2 linked regions of the Myxococcus guangdongensis genome follow. The protein of the gene in region 1 binds, or shares a complex with, the protein of each later gene. Links are inferred from orthologs where the notes say so. Each region holds a gene or a part of one and is shown on either strand. Other genes may lie near its edges.

Evidence for each region.
Region 2: the proteins of dnaN (region 1) and dinB are in contact, whole or in part, in a solved structure (PDB 1OK7), measured with the Escherichia coli proteins. The link is inferred for Myxococcus guangdongensis from one-to-one orthologs.

The regions. Positions count from the first base shown.
Region 1 is NZ_JAJVKW010000011.1:271,251-280,080, forward strand. What follows is about bases 1,771-4,767. They hold dnaN (DNA polymerase III subunit beta), read right to left. Parts: upstream 3,824-4,767; coding sequence 2,717-3,823; downstream 1,771-2,716. Other genes in these bases: LXT21_RS30760 (hypothetical protein), read right to left, coding at 1,771-2,424; LXT21_RS30770 (DUF6748 domain-containing protein), read left to right, coding at 4,093-4,593; LXT21_RS30775 (peptidase), read right to left, coding at 4,597-4,767. In the rest of the region: LXT21_RS30755 (DUF1990 family protein), read left to right, coding at 1-1,060; more of LXT21_RS30760, read right to left, coding at 1,216-1,770; more of LXT21_RS30775, read right to left, coding at 4,768-5,208; LXT21_RS30780 (ActD-like protein), read right to left, coding at 5,208-6,011; LXT21_RS30785 (RNA polymerase sigma factor), read right to left, coding at 6,008-6,493; LXT21_RS30790 (cobalamin B12-binding domain-containing protein), read left to right, coding at 6,786-7,439; LXT21_RS30795 (hypothetical protein), read left to right, coding at 7,449-8,153; LXT21_RS30800 (hybrid sensor histidine kinase/response regulator), read left to right, coding at 8,150-8,830. UniProt on the Escherichia coli protein: Confers DNA tethering and processivity to DNA polymerases and other proteins. Acts as a clamp, forming a ring around DNA (a reaction catalyzed by the clamp-loading complex) which diffuses in an ATP-independent manner freely and bidirectionally along dsDNA.
Region 2 is NZ_JAJVKW010000005.1:292,703-301,365, forward strand. What follows is about bases 5,834-8,663. They hold dinB (DNA polymerase IV), read right to left. Parts: upstream 7,938-8,663; coding sequence 6,729-7,937; downstream 5,834-6,728. Other genes in these bases: LXT21_RS17785 (DMT family transporter), read left to right, coding at 5,834-6,717; LXT21_RS17795 (aldo/keto reductase), read right to left, coding at 7,996-8,663. Also shown: adventurous gliding motility protein GltC, read left to right, coding at 1-61; LXT21_RS17765 (MFS transporter), read left to right, coding at 177-1,457; phosphate acyltransferase PlsX, read left to right, coding at 1,459-2,505; LXT21_RS17775 (phosphatase domain-containing protein), read left to right, coding at 2,502-3,551; polynucleotide adenylyltransferase PcnB, read left to right, coding at 4,064-5,788; more of LXT21_RS17785, read left to right, coding at 5,785-5,833. UniProt on the Escherichia coli protein: Poorly processive, error-prone DNA polymerase involved in translesion repair and untargeted mutagenesis. Copies undamaged DNA at stalled replication forks, which arise in vivo from mismatched or misaligned primer ends.

The sequences.
Region 1 (8,830 bases):
GAAGGGGGTGCTGGAGACGTTCGACTTCTCGGACCCGCGCATCGTGCGCTGGCACTTCAACGCGGACTCGCCGCTGCATGGGCGCACGGTGCTGCTGGAGCTCAAGTCGCTGGCGCAGCGGCTGCGCTTCCTGTGCGCCGCGCGCGTGGGGGATACGCGCGAGGAGCATGGGGAGACGTGCAGCGTGTTCGGCTTCAGCTTCGAGACGCTGGGGGGCCACATCGAGGAGGGGCGCGAGTGGTTCCTCCTGCGCAAGAGTCACGAGACGGGCGAGGTGCGCTTCCACATCGAGGCGGCGTGGCGGCCCGGGCGGTTCCCCACCTGGTGGAGCCGGGTGGGCTTCACGGTGGTGGGGCGGCGGTATCAGCGCGCGTGGCATCGGCTGACGCATGCGCGTCTGCGCGCGTTGACGTGGCATCACCCGGAGCTCGCGGGGCGGCCCGCGGAGCACGGCAAGGTGGACCACTCCGGCCATGAGCTGGAGGAGTTGGGGCCGGTGCGCTTCTTCGCGCAGCGGGCACCGGGGCGACTGAAGTCACAACTCGAAGAGGAGGTGGAAGCCGTGCAACGAGGACACTGGTTGACGCCCGTCGGGCTGGGAGTGATGGCGGGGATGCGGAGCATGAGCGCGCCGGCGCTGGTGAGCCATCGGCTGGCGGAGTCTCCGGAGCCGAGGACGGACCCGCTGTCCGTCGCGCTGTCGAAACCCTGGGTGCCTCGGGTGTTGGAGGTGCTGACGCTCGGGGAGCTGGTGGGGGACAAGCTGCCGACGACGCCCGCACGCGTGAAGCTGGTGCCGATGACGGGCCGCATCTTCATGGGCGCGGTGGCCGCGGCGACGTCGGCGTCGGGGCAGACGCGAAGGCGCGTGGTGCTCGCGGCGGCGCTGGGTGGGCTCGCGGCGGCGGCGTCGACGTGGACGTTCTATTCGCTGCGCAAGCTGGCCACGACCCGGTTCCGCGTGCCGAGCATGGCGGCGGCGTTCGCCGAGGATGCGCTGGTGGCGGCCATCGCGTCGCGGTTGATGCCGCTGGTGTCCCATCGCCCCGCGGAGGCATGACGGACCGGGCCTCTCGCCTTCATCGCGGGAGGCCCATGCACGCGGGGGCCGCGCATGGGGCCTCGCGCAACGACGAGCACGTCGCGGCGTGGCGTGCGCCTCGCGATGCGCTGAGCGTGCGTCCTCAGACAGGTCCGACGCGTCGGGGCATCCGCTCAGCCCTGGCGCGTGGCCGCGTGCCTCGCGGCCTGGACCAGCGCGGGCAGGTCCTTCATGTCCCGCACGTCGCGCCCTGGCTCCTCGGAGGCACGGGGTGACGCGCGCGATGGCGAGAACAGTCGGGCCGGGGTCTGCTCCGTGCCACGGAGGATGACGAACAGGCGCAAGGCATCGCGCAGTCGCTCCACGTCCGTGCCGCTCTCGTCACGTGCTCGCCGCGCCGCGCTCCACAGCCGCGTCCACGCGGCCTCCTCGTTCCACGCGCCCGTGGGGCGCTCGTGGGACAGTGACGCCAGCTCCGCGGCCAGCTCGAACAGACCCGCGCGTCCCTCGTCGAAGGACTCCCCCGCGCCGAGCTTCGCCTCGCCTCCCGAAGCGGCCTCGCGCGCGGCAATCCACGGCAGCAGCGCGGGCACCTCTGGCTCCAGTGGCAACACGGGCGCAAGGCGCGCCTCCAGCAACGCGCGCAACCTCGCCCGCGCCACGCCGTGCCAGAAGGCCGCGTGCAGCACCAGCTCCGGCCCGCTCCGAGGCGCATGCAGCGGCGTACGCGAGGCCCGGCGCGACAGGAACTCCTTCACCCGCCCGCTGGTGTCGAAGTGCTCCAGCCGCGCCCACAGCGCGCCCAGCGCGGACTCCGCGAGTGGCAGGGCGCGACGCAGCTCATCCGCCTCCGCCTCGCTGAAGGGCAGGGCCCCCGGCTGCGAGGGCCGCTTGAACACGCGCTCGAACACCTCGGCCGCGGCGCACGCGGCGCGCAGCTCCGGGAGGTTGCGTGGCAACAGCTCGATGGCCCGTGCCCACGTGCGTCGGCCGAGCAGCGGCCCCGCCTCCAGCACCACCTCCTCGAGCCCCAGCAACATCTCGCCCAGCGACGACGCGCGCTCCGCCTCCGGCAGTCGCTTCCGGGCCACCTGCTGCACGGCGTCCCGCAGCCGCGTCACCTCGGCCATCAACTTCATGGGCGCGGCGTCGCGCGGCCAGCTCTCGGCGGTGGCGCGACGCTGGAGCGCGGCGAGCGTGGCGTCGACTTCGGGCTGCACCTGGGCCACCTCGCGAAGCAGCTCGAAGTGCGCGCGCACCCGGTCCTTCCAGAAGAAGGCATCCAACATGCCGCGCAGGGCGACGTAGCGCAGGCGCGTGGCCTCCAGGAGGTCCGCGCGGTCCTCCAGTCGTGCGCGCAGGTTGTCCGGGTGCGTGGCCACGGCCTCACTATAAAAGCGCGCCCCGCATCCCGCAGGCCCCCGGCCCCGCTCTCCTCGGAGAGCGTGCACGATGTGTCACCTGGGACCTCGCCCTGCCCTCCTGAGCGCACACCCCGCGCGGTCCCCGTCCAGAATGAGGCATCACGCGAGCCGCGCGGGGACCCGGACTCCACGACCAGGCGAGCGCGGAGCCGTCCCCTCTTCTTCGCGCCCACGAAAAAGCCCATGCGGTCCGGCCTCGGAGGCTCGGAGACGCATGGGCTCGCACGGCGACACGCCGGCCTTGGCCGACTCAGACGCGCATCGGCATGACCACCGCGGTGAACGTGCGGTCCCCCGGCGCGTGCAGCACGCCCGGGCTGTGCTCGTCACCCAGCTCGAAGCTCACCTCGTCCGTGTCCGTCACCGCGAGCACGTCCATCAGGTAGCGCGCGTTGAAGCCCACCGTGATGTCCTTGCCCTGGTACGCCAGCTCCACCTCGTCGCGCGCCTCGCCCAGGTCCGGGTTGCTCGCGGTGATGATGAGCTTGTTCTCCGCCAGCCCGATTCGCACCGCGTTGCTCTTGTCCGCGGACAACAGCGCGATGCGCTTGAGCCCCTCCAGCAGCCTGACCTTGGGCACGAGGACGACCTTCTCGCCCTCCTTCGGAATCACCCGCTGGTACTCGGGGAACTGCCCGTCGATGAGCCGCATCACCATCGTCAGGCCCGGCTTCTTGAAGAGCGCCGAGTTCTCCGCGAACCCCAGGTGGCACTCCGCGTCCGGCGCCTCGTCCAACAGGCGCTTGAGCTCCATCAGCCCCTTGCGCGGGATGATGACGCCGCTCTTGAGCTTGAAGTCCCCCGTCAGCTCCCGCTCGATGAGCGACAGCCGGTGACCGTCCGTGGCCACCATGCGGACCTTGCCGTGGGTCTGGGGCTCGAAGAAGACGCCGTTCAGGATGTAGCGCGTCTCATCGCTGGAGATGGCGAACTGGGTCTTCTTGATCATCTCCAGGAGGGTGTTGCCGCCCACCTGCACCAGCGGGGCGTTCTCCTCCTTGGGCAGCTTGGGGTACTCCTCCGCCGCCATGCCGACAATCTTGAAGTGGGCCGAACCACTGGCGATGTCCACGTAGTTGTTCGCCAGCTTCTTGAGCGTCACCTGCGCGTCCGGCAGGTTCTGCACGATGTCGAAGACGTACTTGGCGCTCAGCGTGACGGCGCCCGTCTTGATGACCTCGGCGGGGTGCTCGGACACGATGCCGATGTCCAGGTCGAACGCGGTGACGGTGATGCCGCCCTTCGTCGCGTTGACGAGCACGTTGGCCAGGATGGGCATCGTCGTCTTGCGCTCCACGATGCCCTGGGCGCGGTAGAGGGCCTTCTTCAGCTCGTCGGCGGCGATGCGGAATTCCATCGGAGGGCGTCCTTGAATCCCGGCCCCCCGGAGGGGGCCGATCAGGGGGGTCGATGTAGCCCGTGAGTACGAGCGGGTCAACGCGACAAAACAGTGCGAATCCCGCCGTCAGGACGTCAACTCACCCCCATCAGCCACCCTACCCGCGCTGTACGGGCATTCAGCCACGGACAGTCCAATTGACCGCCAGTCAGCCGGGTGAACGGGAGACTGGCCCAATCGCCGGGGGCGATGGACACTAGGTGCCTTCCCGCCTTCCGGAGCTTCCCATGAACGTCCGCCCGCTGTTGCTCGCCGCCCTCGCGCTGGGCTTCGCCGCTGGATGCAGCAAGCCGTCCGCCTCCTCGTCGTCGGCCGCGGGCGAGCCCGGTACGCCCTCCTCGGGCGACACCCGCCCGGCCGCCGAGAACGCCGCCCCCGACAATGACCGCAGCGGCACCCCCGTCGCCCCGCCGCCCTCCTCCGGCAACGGCGGCGAGGCCAAGGCGGGTGAGAGCGCCGTCTACATCGTCACGGACAGCGGCATCCGGTGCATCGCCCCGCCCTGCCCCTCGTACAACGCGGTGCTGGCGGACAAGCCGGGCATGGACGCGATTCCCGTCCACGAGCTGGACCTGACGGCGGTGACGGGCGGCAACGAGCAGCAGATGGAGTCGCTCATGCAGCAGACCACCAGCGGCGGCCTGCGCATCCGCGCCACGCTGGAGACGCGCGCCAAGGCGGGGCCCGCGGGCGACGCCACGGTGCTGCGCGCCAGCAAGGTGGAGTAGCCGTCAGAAGTGCAGACCCAGCTGGAGGCCGGGCCAGTGCTGCAAGCGCTTGTCGGCCTTCGGGTGGCTCTCGCTCACGGAGATGCGCGTCACCGACGCGAAGTCCGGCTGTCCCCACACGAGCCACGCGTTGTACGTGGGGCCGACGAACACCGCGAAGCGCGGCATCACCTGGACGCCCAGCATCAAGCGAAGCTGGCCCAGCACGTTGCCGCCGTCGCCCTCGAGCGGCTTCTGCACCGGCTGCACCGCGCCGCCCGTCACGTCCAGGTCCAACCAGAAGCGGTGCGACAGCACGATGTGCCCGCCCACGCCCAGGCCGAAGTTGAAGCGGGCCTCGTCGCGGCTGCCCGGTTCGATGCCCGCGAGCAGCGTCAGGTAGAAGGGGCCACCACCCAGCTTCACCGCGAGGTTGGCGAGCTGGATGTCGCTCGACCACAGCTCCATGTGGACGTTGCCCTTGCGCAGCCCGCGGCGGCCCGGCTCCGGGTTGGGGTCCGCCGACTGCGCGAACGCACCTTCACCCTCCTCCATCGCGAGGGGACGCGCCGCCCGGACCTCGGCGACCGCCACCCCCGCCCACAGCCACAGTGCGAGAAGGGCTCGGGGATTCATCACTCCTTCTTTTGAAGCGTGAAGGACACCTGCGTCAAGCCCTCGGGCAACATGAGCGACGAGGTGTCGGCCCCGGCCGACACCGCCAGCCGCCGGGCCGCCTCCACCACCGGCTCCACCGCGAAGGGCGCGTCCGAGGTGACCAGGAAGAAGCGCTCGAAGCGCGGCGCGTCGTCCAGCTCGTAGGCCCCTGGCAGCCGCTGTGTGCCGGAGGGGGACAACGTGGCGGCCTGGGCCCCGTGCTCGGGCGCGTGCAGCGTGACGGAGCCCCGCCCGTCCACGGAGAGGATGACGCCGTGCGCCTGTCCCGCCGCGACGTACGCCAGCTGCACCACGTCCCCCGGCGCCGCGCGCGCGCCGTCCGGGAGCATCTCGTCCGCCTGCCCCCGCTGACGGTGCACCTCCAGCTTCGGCTTCAGGCCCTTGGAGCGCGTGGTCTCCGTGTCCCACCCGGCCACCGGCGCGTCCACGCCGTCCGCGGGCCGCGACGACGGCTTCACCACCATGAACAGCGCGAGCGCCGCCAGCACGGGCACCATGCCCAACGCCGGCGTCAGCCAGGCGGGACGGGACGCAGGGCGCTCGGCGCCTCGGCGAAATCGCGCATCCACCTCGCGGGCCACACGCTCGGCGGGGAGCCGCGCCAGGGTGGCGCGCGTGTCGGCCTCCAGCGCGGCCAGGCGCGCGCGCCCCTCGGGCTCCGCTTCGAGCCGCGCTCGCGCGGCGGCCAGTTCGTCGGGGGGCAGCTCACCCAACAGGATTCGCTCCAGCAGCCAGTCCGGGGTGCGTTGGGGGGAAGTCATGCGGCCTCCAGCTCGAGCTCCTGCAACACGGACGTCAGCGCGCGCAGGCGCTTGCGCACACCGGACACGGACAGGCCCACCTCGCGCGCCGTCTCCTCCAGCGTCATCCCATCCACCAGGTGCAGCACCGCGATGTCGCGGCTGGACGCGGGCACCCGTCCGAACAACCGGTCCAGCATGCCCCGCGCGCTCGCCCGCGACTCGGTGTCGTCCGCGGAGGCGATCTGCAGCACCAGCTCGTCCTCGCGGTCCTCCGGACGGCGCCGGGCGCCGCGCAGGCGGTTGAGGCACACGGTGGTGGAGATGCGGTGCAGCAGGCTGGAGGGAGCGGCGTCCTTCAGCGCCCCCTGATAGCGCAAGAGCTGCACGAACACGTCGTGCATGGCGTCCACGGCCTTCTCCTCGTCACGCAGGAGGAAGCGGCAGCGCCGGAGCACCTGGGGGCCGTAGCGGCGGTAGTAGGCCTCCACATCGATAGACACCGGCTCGCGCCTCCCTCGTTCCGCGAAAGGGAACACCGGTGGCTTCGAAAAGTGTCACCAGCCTCTTCGCGTCCGGATTCCCTATCCCGATTCCTCCTGTCGGCGAAGGCCGATGCGCCCACGCCACCTGCAAAATCTACAGGACGGGCGGCCTCACGAGCGCTCGTCTTCCCAGGCGTTCAGTGTCAGGTTGTCGATGAAAACACCCCCTCGCGCGTGTACTCGACTGTATCGAGGCAGGTTCCCGTCACTACTTTCCGATACTCGACGCCCCCCCGAGCTCGTGACACCCGTGACCGAAGACGCCCTCACCCAGCTCAGGACGCGCTACCTGGCGGCGCAGCTCGCGGGCAACCGGAAGGAAGCCCTGCGCCTGCTCGTGGATGACGGCCTCCTGCGGGGCATCCCCCTGCAGATCATCCACCTGGAGGTCATCCAGCTGGCCCAGTACGAGATTGGTCGGATGTGGCAGGAGAACATCATCTCCGTGGCCCAGGAGCACCTGGCCACCGCCGTCTCCCAGCTGGCCCTCGCCCACCTCTACCGCCACCTGCCCCGCGACCCGCCCAACGGCAAGGTCATCATGGTGTCGTGCGTCGAAGGCGAGCTGCACGAGGTGGGCGCGCGCATGGCCAGTGACTTCCTGGAGATGGCGGGCTTCGACGTGCGCTTCCTGGGCGCCAACGTCCCCTCCGAACACCTGGCGCGCATGCTGCGTGAGGAGACGCCGCACCTGCTCGCCCTGTCCGTGACGATGTCGTACCACTTGCCCGCGCTGCGCCGCGCGGTGGATGCCGCAAGAGCAGTCGCCCCCCACCTGCCCATCGCCGTCGGCGGACACGCCTTCCGATGGGCCCCCGGCCTGGAGAAGGAGCTGCACGTGACCTTCCACGGCAAGGACGCGCGCGAGCTCGTCTCGTCCGCCTGCCGCACGCTGGGAGTTTGAGGAAAACGCATGGAGACACCGAGTCGCCAGTTGGCAGCGCGCGCTGACGTCATTGCCCAGGCCTCCGTCGAGCCGATGTATCAAGACCCCTTCTGGGAGGCGCGCTACGGCCCCGAGCGCGCACGCCGCTTCGGCGACGAGGATGCGCGCTTCCATGTGCGCTACCTTGTGCAATCCCTCGACGAGCATCGCCCCTCGGTGATGGAGGGCTATGCGCGCTGGCTGCGCACCTTGCTGGTGTCGCGGGGAATGTCCACCTTCCATCTCGACGCGAACTTCGCCGGGCTGGCCTCCGCGCTGGAGGCCGAGGGGTGGGGCCCCGGCACCGAGCCGTACGAGCATGTGCGCGCCGCCCGGGAAGCCCTGCGCTACCCGGAAGGTCCCTCTCGCACCCTGCAGGACGATGCGGCGGAGCTGTCCCGTGCCGCCACCGCCCGGCTGGCCCTCTACCTCACCCAGGAGGACCGCCCACGATTGGAGGAAGAGCTGAGACTCCAGCTTTCATACCTGGCCGACGCGTTGGACGCGGACAAGCCCGAGCTGATGGCGGACCACGTGCGCTGGTACGTGGGCTTCTGGCCTCGGCGGGGCTTCGGCCTGCTCGCCTTCCCCACGGTGCTGGGGATGTTGAAGGCGGTGCTGGGAGGCCGGCATCCCGAGGCGCGCGCGCTGCTCGCCACCGCGGGTGTTTCGTGGGAGGAGACTCGCTCATGAGACTCTCCGCTCCCGACATGGGCCTCGCCGTGGACGAGCTGAGCCGCGAAGTCGCCATGATGTGCGACGCGCAGGGCGTGCTCACGTGGGTGGACCCGCGCGCGCAGGGCGTGCTCGAGGCCGCCCCGGGCAAGACGCTGCGGGCCCTGGCGGCCCAGGGCACCGAGGACAAGGTGGACCGGCTGTTGATCCAAGCGCGCGACGAGCGCGTGGACGGCTGGGAGCTCATCCTGTGCCGCGGCCAGACGCCCACCACGTTCGCCTTCCGCGCGCGCCCGCATGAGGGCGGGGTGCTGCTGGTGGGCAGCCTGGTACCGGAGGACTACGGCCACGCGCTGGAGCAGGTGAGCACGTCGATGAGCGAGCTGTCCGCGCTGCACCGCGAGGCGGAGAGCCAGCGCCGCGAGCTCAAGCGCCGCGCGGATGAGCTGCTGCGGCTCAACCGCGAGCTGGAGGAGTCCAACCGCGGCGTGCGCAGCCTGCACGCGGCCCTGGACGAGAAGGCGGAGGGGCTGCACCGCGCCGCGGAGATCAAGAGCCGCGTCGTCGCCAACGTCAGCCACGAGTTCCGCACGCCGCTGCACTCCATCCTCGGCCTGTCCAAGGTCCTGCTCAACCCCATCAACGGGCCGCTGTCCTCGGAGCAGGAGAAGCAGGTCCAGTTCATCCGCAACTCC
Region 2 (8,663 bases), on another replicon or contig:
CAAGGGCTGCATCGACCGGGACTCGGCGAACCGCAGCGTCCAGTCGGCGGAGGCCCTGTAGCGGGAATCCCCGCGTCGAATCGTCGCGGGGGGCTCGCACGGAGCGCCTTTTCGACCGCCGGAGCGCTATCTTCCGCGCTCCGGCGGTTTTTCATTTCAGGCAAAGGGAGCTACGGGTGAGCCGGACGGCGTCACTGCGCGTCGTCTTCGGAATCGTGTCGCTGGACCTCATCGGGTTCGGCATCCTGATTCCGCAGCTGGGCGTGTACGGAGTGAAGTTCGGGGCGTCGCCCTTCACGGTGGGCCTGCTCATCTCCGTTTTCTCGTTGATGCAGCTCATCGCGGCGCCGGTGCTCGGGCGGCTGTCGGACAAGTACGGCCGCAGGCCCGTGCTCCTGGCCAGCCAGGTGGGCTCGCTGGTGGGCTACCTGCTGTTCGCCGTGGCGCACTCGCTGCCGCTGTTGTTCCTGGCGCGCGTCATCGACGGCATCTCCGGCGGCAACATCGCCACGGCGCAGGCGGTGGTGGCGGACATCACCAAACCGGAGGAGCGGGCGCGGGGCATGGGCGTCATCGGCGCGGCCTTCGGGCTGGGCTTCGTGCTGGGGCCCGCGCTCGGGGGCTTCCTGGGCGCGTGGGGCGGCAACCTGGCCATCGGCCTGTTCGCCGCGGGGCTGGTGGCCGTCAACCTGGTCTGCACGTACCTGTTCCTGCCGGAGTCGCGCGCGCCGGGCGGACCGGAGGGCCACGCGCGCACGCTCAAGGGCGTCGCCCAGGCGCTGCGGCTGCCCGTGGTGGCGAAGTGCCTGGTGCTGATGCTGCTGTTCACCACGGCCTTCGCCCAGATGGAGGGCACCTTCTCCGTCTACCTGCTGACGCGCTTCCTCTCCTCGGGGCCGGTGGCGCTGGAGGAGGGCGGCCTGTTCCTGCACGCGGTGCGCACCGACGCGGCGGTGCTGAAGGAGGCCAGCCTTCGCGCCGGCTGGCTCTTCGCCGTGGTGGGCATCCTCAGCGCGCTGGTGCAGGGTGGGGTGGTGCGCCGGCTGGTGGGCAAGGAGGGCGGCGGCTCCGGGCGCGAGGCGCAGGTGGCCCTGGCGGGCTTCGCGGTGACGGCGATGGGGCTGGCGCTCCTGCCGCTTGCCCCCACGTATGGGTGGCTGTTCCCCGTCATGGGCCTGTTGGCGGTCGGCTCGGCCCTGACGAACCCGTGCCTGTCCGCGCTGGTCTCCCTCCATGCGCCGGCGGACCGGCTGGGCGCGGCCCTGGGGGGCTTCCAGGCGGCGGGCTCGCTGGGGAGAATCGTGGGCCCGGCGCTGGGCGGGTGGCTCTTCACCCGTCTGGGGCCTGGGGCGCCGTACGGCACGGCGGCGGGAATGCTCGTCGTGGGGGCGCTGGTGGCGGCCTCGTTGGTGGGGCAGGCAAGAATGGCAGGCGCGAGGGCCCAACAAAGGTCGTAAGATGGAGGCCATGGTGGTCAAGCAGCCGCAGCCCGTGACGATTGCCTTCGACGTGATGGGGACGGACCATGGGCCCGCGGAGGTGGTGCGCGGCGCCGCGCAGCTCTCCCTGGACTCCCCCCACATCCATGCGTTGCTGGTGGGGGACCGCACCCTCATCGACAACGCGCTCGCGGAGACGAAGCACAACGGCGAGCGCATCTCCGTCCAGCATGCCTCCGACTTCGTGGGCATGGACGAGAAGCCCGGCGAGGCCCTGGCGCGCAAGCCCAACGCCTCGGTGGCCGTGGCCGCCAGGCTCGTGGCCGAGGGCGAGGCGCAGGCGCTGGTGTCCGCGGGCAACACGGGCGCGGGTGTGCTCGCGTGCGCGCGGCACTTCCAGCTCATCCCCGGGGTGCGCCGGGCGGCGCTCGCCACCGTGTACCCCACGCGCTCGGTGCGCGGCGCGAAGGAGGACCCGTTCTCCCTCATCCTCGACGTGGGCGCCACGGTGGAGGCCACCGCGGATGACCTGGTGACGTTCGCGGTGATGGGCTCGAACTACGCGCGCATCATCTCCCGCAACGAGCGGCCCAAGGTGGCGCTGCTCTCCAACGGCGTGGAGCCCCAGAAGGGCCCGCCCCGGGTGGTGGAGGCGCACGCGCGGCTGTCGGAGATGAAGGACATCCACTTCATCGGCAACGTGGAGGGCATCGACATCCCCAAGGGCACCGCGGACGTCATCGTCACGGACGGCTTCGTGGGCAACGTGTGCCTGAAGATGCTGGAGGGCGTGCACGAGACGGTGGTGGAGCTGGCCCAGTACGCCTACAAGGAGAGCCTGCGCTGGCGCGCGGGCCTGGCCATGCTGTCCAGCGGCATCCAGCGCATCAAGGACATCACCGACTGGAACCAGTACGGGGGCGCGCCCATCCTCGGGTTCGACCGCATCTTCATCAAGGCGCACGGGCGCTCCAAGGCGCACGCCATCGCCAACGCGGGCAAGGTGGCCGCCAAGGTGGTGGCCAACAACCTGGGCAACGCCATCCGGGAAGGCCTCCAGAAGTGAGTCTGCCGGACCGTATCGATCCGCGGCCTCCGCGGCGCATCTACCGCTGGGACCTGGACAAGACGTACCTCCAGACCGACTTCGACTCGCTCCGGGACTTGCTGCGCACCGCGTTCCAGAAGGCGCACGAGAAGGTCGCCGTCCCGGGGGCGAGCGCGCTCATCCGCGAGCTGTCGGAGAGCGGCGATTCGCGGCTGTGCATCGTCTCCGGCAGCCCCAAGCAGATGCGCGCGGTGCTGGAGGAGAAGCTCAAGCTGGACGGCGTGCGCTGGGACGAGTTCGTCCTCAAGGACAACGTGGGCAACCTCTTGCGCGGCCGCTTCCGGGCCCTGCGCGGGCAGGTGGGCTACAAGCTGCCGGCCATCCTGGAGAGCCGGGTGAAGGCGCCCGCGGAGGCGGAGGAGGTCCTCTTCGGGGACGACGCGGAGGCGGACGCGTTCATCTACTCGCTCTTCGCGGACCTCATCGCCGGGCGCGTGGACGAGCGGGTGCTGTCGCAGGTGCTGGAGGCGGGCGGGGTGTACCCGGACGACGCGGAGCGGGTGCGCGCGGCGTGGAAGCAGATTCCGGTGGCGGACCCGGTGCGGCGCATCTTCATCCACCTGGACAAGCTGACGCCGCCCGCGCACTTCACGCCCTACGGGCCGCGCGTGGTGCCCATCTTCAACTACTTCCAGGCGGCGCTGGTGCTGCTGGCCGACGGCCACCTGTCTGCGCCCCAGGTGCTCAAGATCGCCGTGGAGATGGTGCAGACGGCCGGCCACAACATCATCACCCTCTCCAACTCCTTCCAGGACCTCTTGCGCCGGGGCCTGCCGCTGCAGCAGGCGGCGGTGGCGCTGTCCCAGGCGCTGGAAGGGCCCAACAAGCTGTTGGCCGCCATGCGTCCGATGCCGGACATCCTGTCCGCCTTCAGCAAGCGGCTGGCCGCGCTGGGCACCCCGCCGCCCCCACCGCCAGTGCAGGCGGTGGACTACGTGTCCCTCATCCACCACGCGCTGCCTCGCAACCACAAGGGGCGCACCCGGCCCTCACCTGGTGGGTAGGGCGGGCAGGGTCGCTCGCCAGCCCCTTGTCCAGGGGGGCGGGCGCACGGTGCTTGGGACGTTTCCAGAACGTTTCGGTCCGTACCAGTGTTGATACCCAGGCAGAGTCCGCAGGCGGGCCTCGGGCCAGGGGCCGGTGTCCGGCGCCCAGGTCGATACTCGTGGCGGACCCTATTAACGGCCTGGAGCGAACTGGAACCGGATGTCCTTCGACGCTGCTTCGAATGCGCGGATGAGCCCCTTCTCGCCGGACGAGCGGAGGGTGGGGCACTGTCGCTCCACCTGCCCGGTGGGCTCGCTGAAAGGGCGCTACTCCCTCCCGGGGCGGATGCGCTATAGACGGCTGCCCCTGAAGCGCCCCGTGCGGGGTGTCCAAGGCGATGACGCGAGTTTTGACTGAGACGCCGCCTGCCGGCGGTCCCCCGCCACCTGCGCCCGATTTTGACGCGCGCGAGGTTGCCTCCTTCGAGGCGGCGGTGGGCTCCAGGCGCGGCGACCAAGAGGTTTTCTACATGTCTTCCAATCTGGAGCTGACGGCGGCCCCCTCGGAACAGGCGACTGCCCCCGAGAACGAGGCCACTGCTTCCGCCCCTTCCGAGGTCGAGTCCCCATCCCCCCTGCTGGCCCAGTCGGCCCCCACCGCCCGAGCGCCGGAGCCCCCGTCGGAAGACGAGGCGGACGACGACGAGGATGACGACGACGAGGCGGACGCGCTCGACGCGGGCTTCGACGACCCGGTGCTGGGCGCCGCCGCGGAGGTGCTCGCGGCCGCGGAGGCGCAGGACGCGGCCGAGGCCGCCGCCGACGAAGAGGTGGAGCAGGTGCCCACCGTGCTCGAGCCCGAGCCCGAGCCGACCCCCTACGAGCGCGAGCTGCACGCGCCCCACGTGCGCTCCACCGGCGAGCCGGCGGAGATCGACCCGGACGAGCTGGACCCGGACGCGCTCAAGGTGGTGCTGCGGCTGCATCAGCACGGGCACCAGGCGTACCTGGTGGGCGGCTGCGTGCGCGACCTGCTCCTGGGCCGCAAGCCCAAGGACTTCGACGTGGCCACCAGCGCGCACCCGAACGAGGTGCGCGCCATCTTCCGCAACTGCCGGCTCATCGGCCGTCGCTTCCGGCTGGCGCACGTCTACTTCAAGGGGGGGAAGATCATCGAGGTCTCCACCTTCCGCGCGAACCCCACGGAGCTGGAGGCCGCCGCGCCGGCCGCGCCGGAGGACGGGGAGAGCGGCGAGGGGGATGACCTGCTCATCACCCACGACAACGTCTTCGGCACCGCGCAGCAGGACGCGCGCCGCCGCGACTTCACCATCAACGGCCTGTTCTACGACGTGAGCGAGGGACGGGTCATCGACTACGTCCGCGGCCGGCGTGACCTGGACGAGCGCTTCATCCGCACCATCGGCGACCCCGAGGTGCGCATGCGCGAGGACCCGGTGCGCATCCTCCGCGCCGTGCGCTTCGCCGCGAAGCTGGACCTGGACATCGAGTCGCGCACGTACGCGGCCATGGAGGGCGCGGTGGAGGACCTGCCGCGCTGCGCGCCCGCGCGCCTGTTGGAGGAGACCTTCCGCCTCATCCGCGGTGGGGTGTCCGCGCCCGCGCTCAAGCTGCTCGACGCGCTCGACGCGCTGAAGCTGCTCCTGCCGCCCGTCAACGCGTACCTCAAGCAGCACGGCAAGGAGGGCGAGAAGACCTTCTACGCCTTCGCCCAGGCGTTGGACCGCCGGGTGGCCGCGGGCGAGCCGCTCGACGACGCCATCCTGCTGGCGGCGCTGCTGGTGCCCATCAGCCACTCTGCGCCTCCGGCCGAGCCGCAGGACGGGGGCCGTCCGTCGGTGTCGCAGGTGGTGGAGGAGCTGCTCGCGGGCTTCGTGCAGTCGGCCCGGCTGCCGCGCCGCATCGCCGAGCGCTGCCGCATGCTGCTGCTCGCCCAGCGCACGCTGTCGGGGGAGCGCCGTCGCAAGAGCGCGGCCTTCCGTCGGCACCCGCTGTTCGGCGAGGCGCTCACCGTGTTCGAGATGTCGGTGGAGGCCACCAGCGAGGGGCGTGAGCAACTGGAGGCGTGGAAGGCCGGCGAGGTGCCGCAGCCGCGCGCCGAGTCCTCGGATGGAGAGGGTGGCTCGGAGCCCGGTGGTCAGCGCAAGCGCCGCCGCCGTCGTCGTCGTCGTCGTTCCTCCGGTGAAGGGGCCGCCTCGGCGGGTTCTTCCGGCTCGGGCGCCGGCGAGGCGTGAGCACGCAGGCGCCGCGCGCGGACGAGTCCCGTGCGCGCGTCTACGGCGGGCTGGTGCTGGGCGTCGTGGCCGTGTCCTGGGCCGCGCCGCTCATCCGCTTCGCCGAGGCCCCGTCGCTGGCCATCTCCGCGTGGCGCCTCACCTTCGCCGCGGCGCCGCTGCTGGCGCTCGCGTGGGTGCGAGGGCGCTCGGAGCTGGCCTCCTTCTCCTGGCGCACGTGGGGCTGGCTCCTGGTGTCGGGGCTCGCGCTGGCGCTGCACTTCGCGACGTGGATTGCGTCGCTCCAGTACACCACCGTGGCCAGCTCCGTGGCGCTCGTCACCACGCAGCCGGTGTGGGTGACGCTGTTCGCGTGGCTCGCCTTGTCGGAGCGCGTGGGCTCGCGGGGCGTGGCGGCGCTGGTGCTGTGCCTGTCGGGCAGCGTGCTCATCGGCGCGCGGGACTTCGCGGCCGGCGGCACGGCGCTGTGGGGGGACTTGCTCGCCGTGGCCGGGGCCATCATGGCGGCGGTGTACTTCGTCGTGGGCCGCCGCGTGCGCGAGTCCATGTCGCTGGGCACCTACGTGGGCGTCGTCTACGCGGTGGCGGCGGTGGCGCTGCTGCTGGCGCACGGCTTCGTCGACTCGCCGCTGACGGGCTTCTCGTCGCGCACGTGGTGGGTGCTGTTGGGGCTGGCGCTGGTGCCGCAGCTCATCGGCCACTCGCTGCTCAACGCTTCGGTGCGCCACCTGTCCGCGCCCTTCGTGGCGGTGGCCTCGCTGGGGGAGCCCGTGCTGTCCACGCTGTGGGCGGTGCCGCTGTTGGGCGAGACGCCGGACTGGGTGCAGCTCGTGGGCGGCGGGCTCGCGCTGGTGGGCGTGCTGGTGATGTCGCGGGACGAGGCCGCGCGGCAGCCGCCTCCTCCGGACATGGTGCCCGCGGCGGACTGAGGGCCAGGGCCTCAGCGCTTGGGCGGCGTCTTGTCGACGGGGCGCTCGGAGCGGTGCGCGTCGTCGCTCGGGGCGTCGCTGCCGGCGATGTCCGCCGTCGTGATGGCCTTGCTGCCGAAGCGGTCGGCGATGCGGTCCAGCGCGGCGTTGAGCTTGGCCGTGCGGGGCGGGGCGGCCGGGAACAGGCCGAGCTGCGGTGGGGCTTCGTCGAGCTGCACGCTCACCCCGGTGAGGCGGATGGGCTTGCCCTCGTGCGCGCGCTCCAACAGCTCCAGCGCCGCGCGGTAGAGCGTCTGTCCATCATCCGTCACCTCGCGCAGCGTGGTGCGGCGGGTGAGCAGGGTGAAGTCGGAGAGCTTCAGCTTGAGCTGCACCACGCGCCCCTGCACGCCCGCGCGCCTGAGCCGCCGCGCCACCCGCAGGGCCTGCGCGTGGATGTGAGGCTTCAAGGCGTCCACGCCCACCAGGTCCTCCTCGAAGGTGTCCTCGGCGCCCACGCTCTTGGCGGCGCGGTCCGGCACGACGTCGCGCGCGTCGATGCCCTGGGCCAGCTCCCACAGGTGTCGGCCGCTGGTGCCCAGCCGCTGCTCGAGCCACGCCACGTCCTTCGTCGACACGTCGCCGATGGTCTTCAGCCCCGCGCGCTGGAGCGCCTCCTCCGTCTTGGGCCCCACGCCCCACAGCCGCGACACCGGCAGCCCCGCGAGGAAGGCCACCGTCTCCTCGGCGCGCACCTCGCGTTGTCCATTGGGCTTGGCCAGGTCCGAGGCAATCTTCGCCACGAACTTCACCGTGGCGATGCCCGCGGAGGAGGGCAGCTGGAGCTCGTCCGCGATGTCCTTGCGGATGCGCCGCGCGATGTCCGAGGGCGCGCCGAACAGGCCCACCGAGGCGGTGACGTCCAGGAAGGCCTCGTCCAGTGACAACGGCTCGATGAGCGGCGTGTAGCGCTCGAAGATGGAGAAGACGTGCTCGCTGGCCTCCGCGTAGGCGGGGAAGCGTGGCTTCACCACGATGGCGTGCGGCGCGGCCTTCATCGCGCGGGCCATGGGCATCGCGCTGCGCACGCCGAAGGGTCTGACTTCGTAGGATGCGGCGACGACGACGCCCCGCTGCGCATGGCCGCCCACGATGAGCGGTTTGCCCTTCAGGGCCGGGTTGTCCCGCTGCTCCACGGACGCATAGAAAGCGTCCATGTCCACGTGGATGATGGCTCTCATTGCAAGAGCCACTCTACCGGCTCTGTCTGACGTTTCCGGACTCGTAAGACGCTCCAGGTCAGGGGCGCTCGCTGTCGAGCATGTGCATCTGCTCGGCCCCATACCGCTCGCCGGTGAAAGCCACCAGAGACTCGAGGGCGGAGACGTCCTCGCGGGACAGCGGACGTGCCAGGGCGGCGAGCGCGTCCTCGAGCTGGGCGACGCGGCGGGCGCCGATGATGGGGACGAAGCCGGGCTGACGCGCGAGCACCCAGGCGATGGCGAGCTGTGCGGGCGACAGGTCCCGCTCCTGGGCGAAGCGGTGCAGCGCCTGCACCGAGGCCTCGTTCGTCGCGCGGTGCTCGCCGCTGAAGCGGGGCAGGTGCGCGCGGAAGTCCCCCGCGCCAGCGGGCTTGCTGCCCGTGAGCAGGCCGCGCGAGAGGACGCCGTAGAGCGTGGCGCCGACCCCCATCTCCCGGAGCGCGGGGAAGAGGTTCGTCTCCGGGCCCCGGCTCGCGAGGGAGTATTCCAGCTGCACGTCGACGATGGGATGCACGCGCTGGGCGCGACGCACCGTCTCCGCGCCGACCTCCGACAGGGCGATGTGGCGCACGTAGCCGGCCTTCACCAGCCCGGCGATGGCGCCGATGGTCTCCTCGATGGGGACGTTCGGGTCCAGGCGGGCGGGCCGGTAGATGTCGATGACGTCCACGCCCAATCGCTTGAGCGAATAGGCGGCGAAGTTCT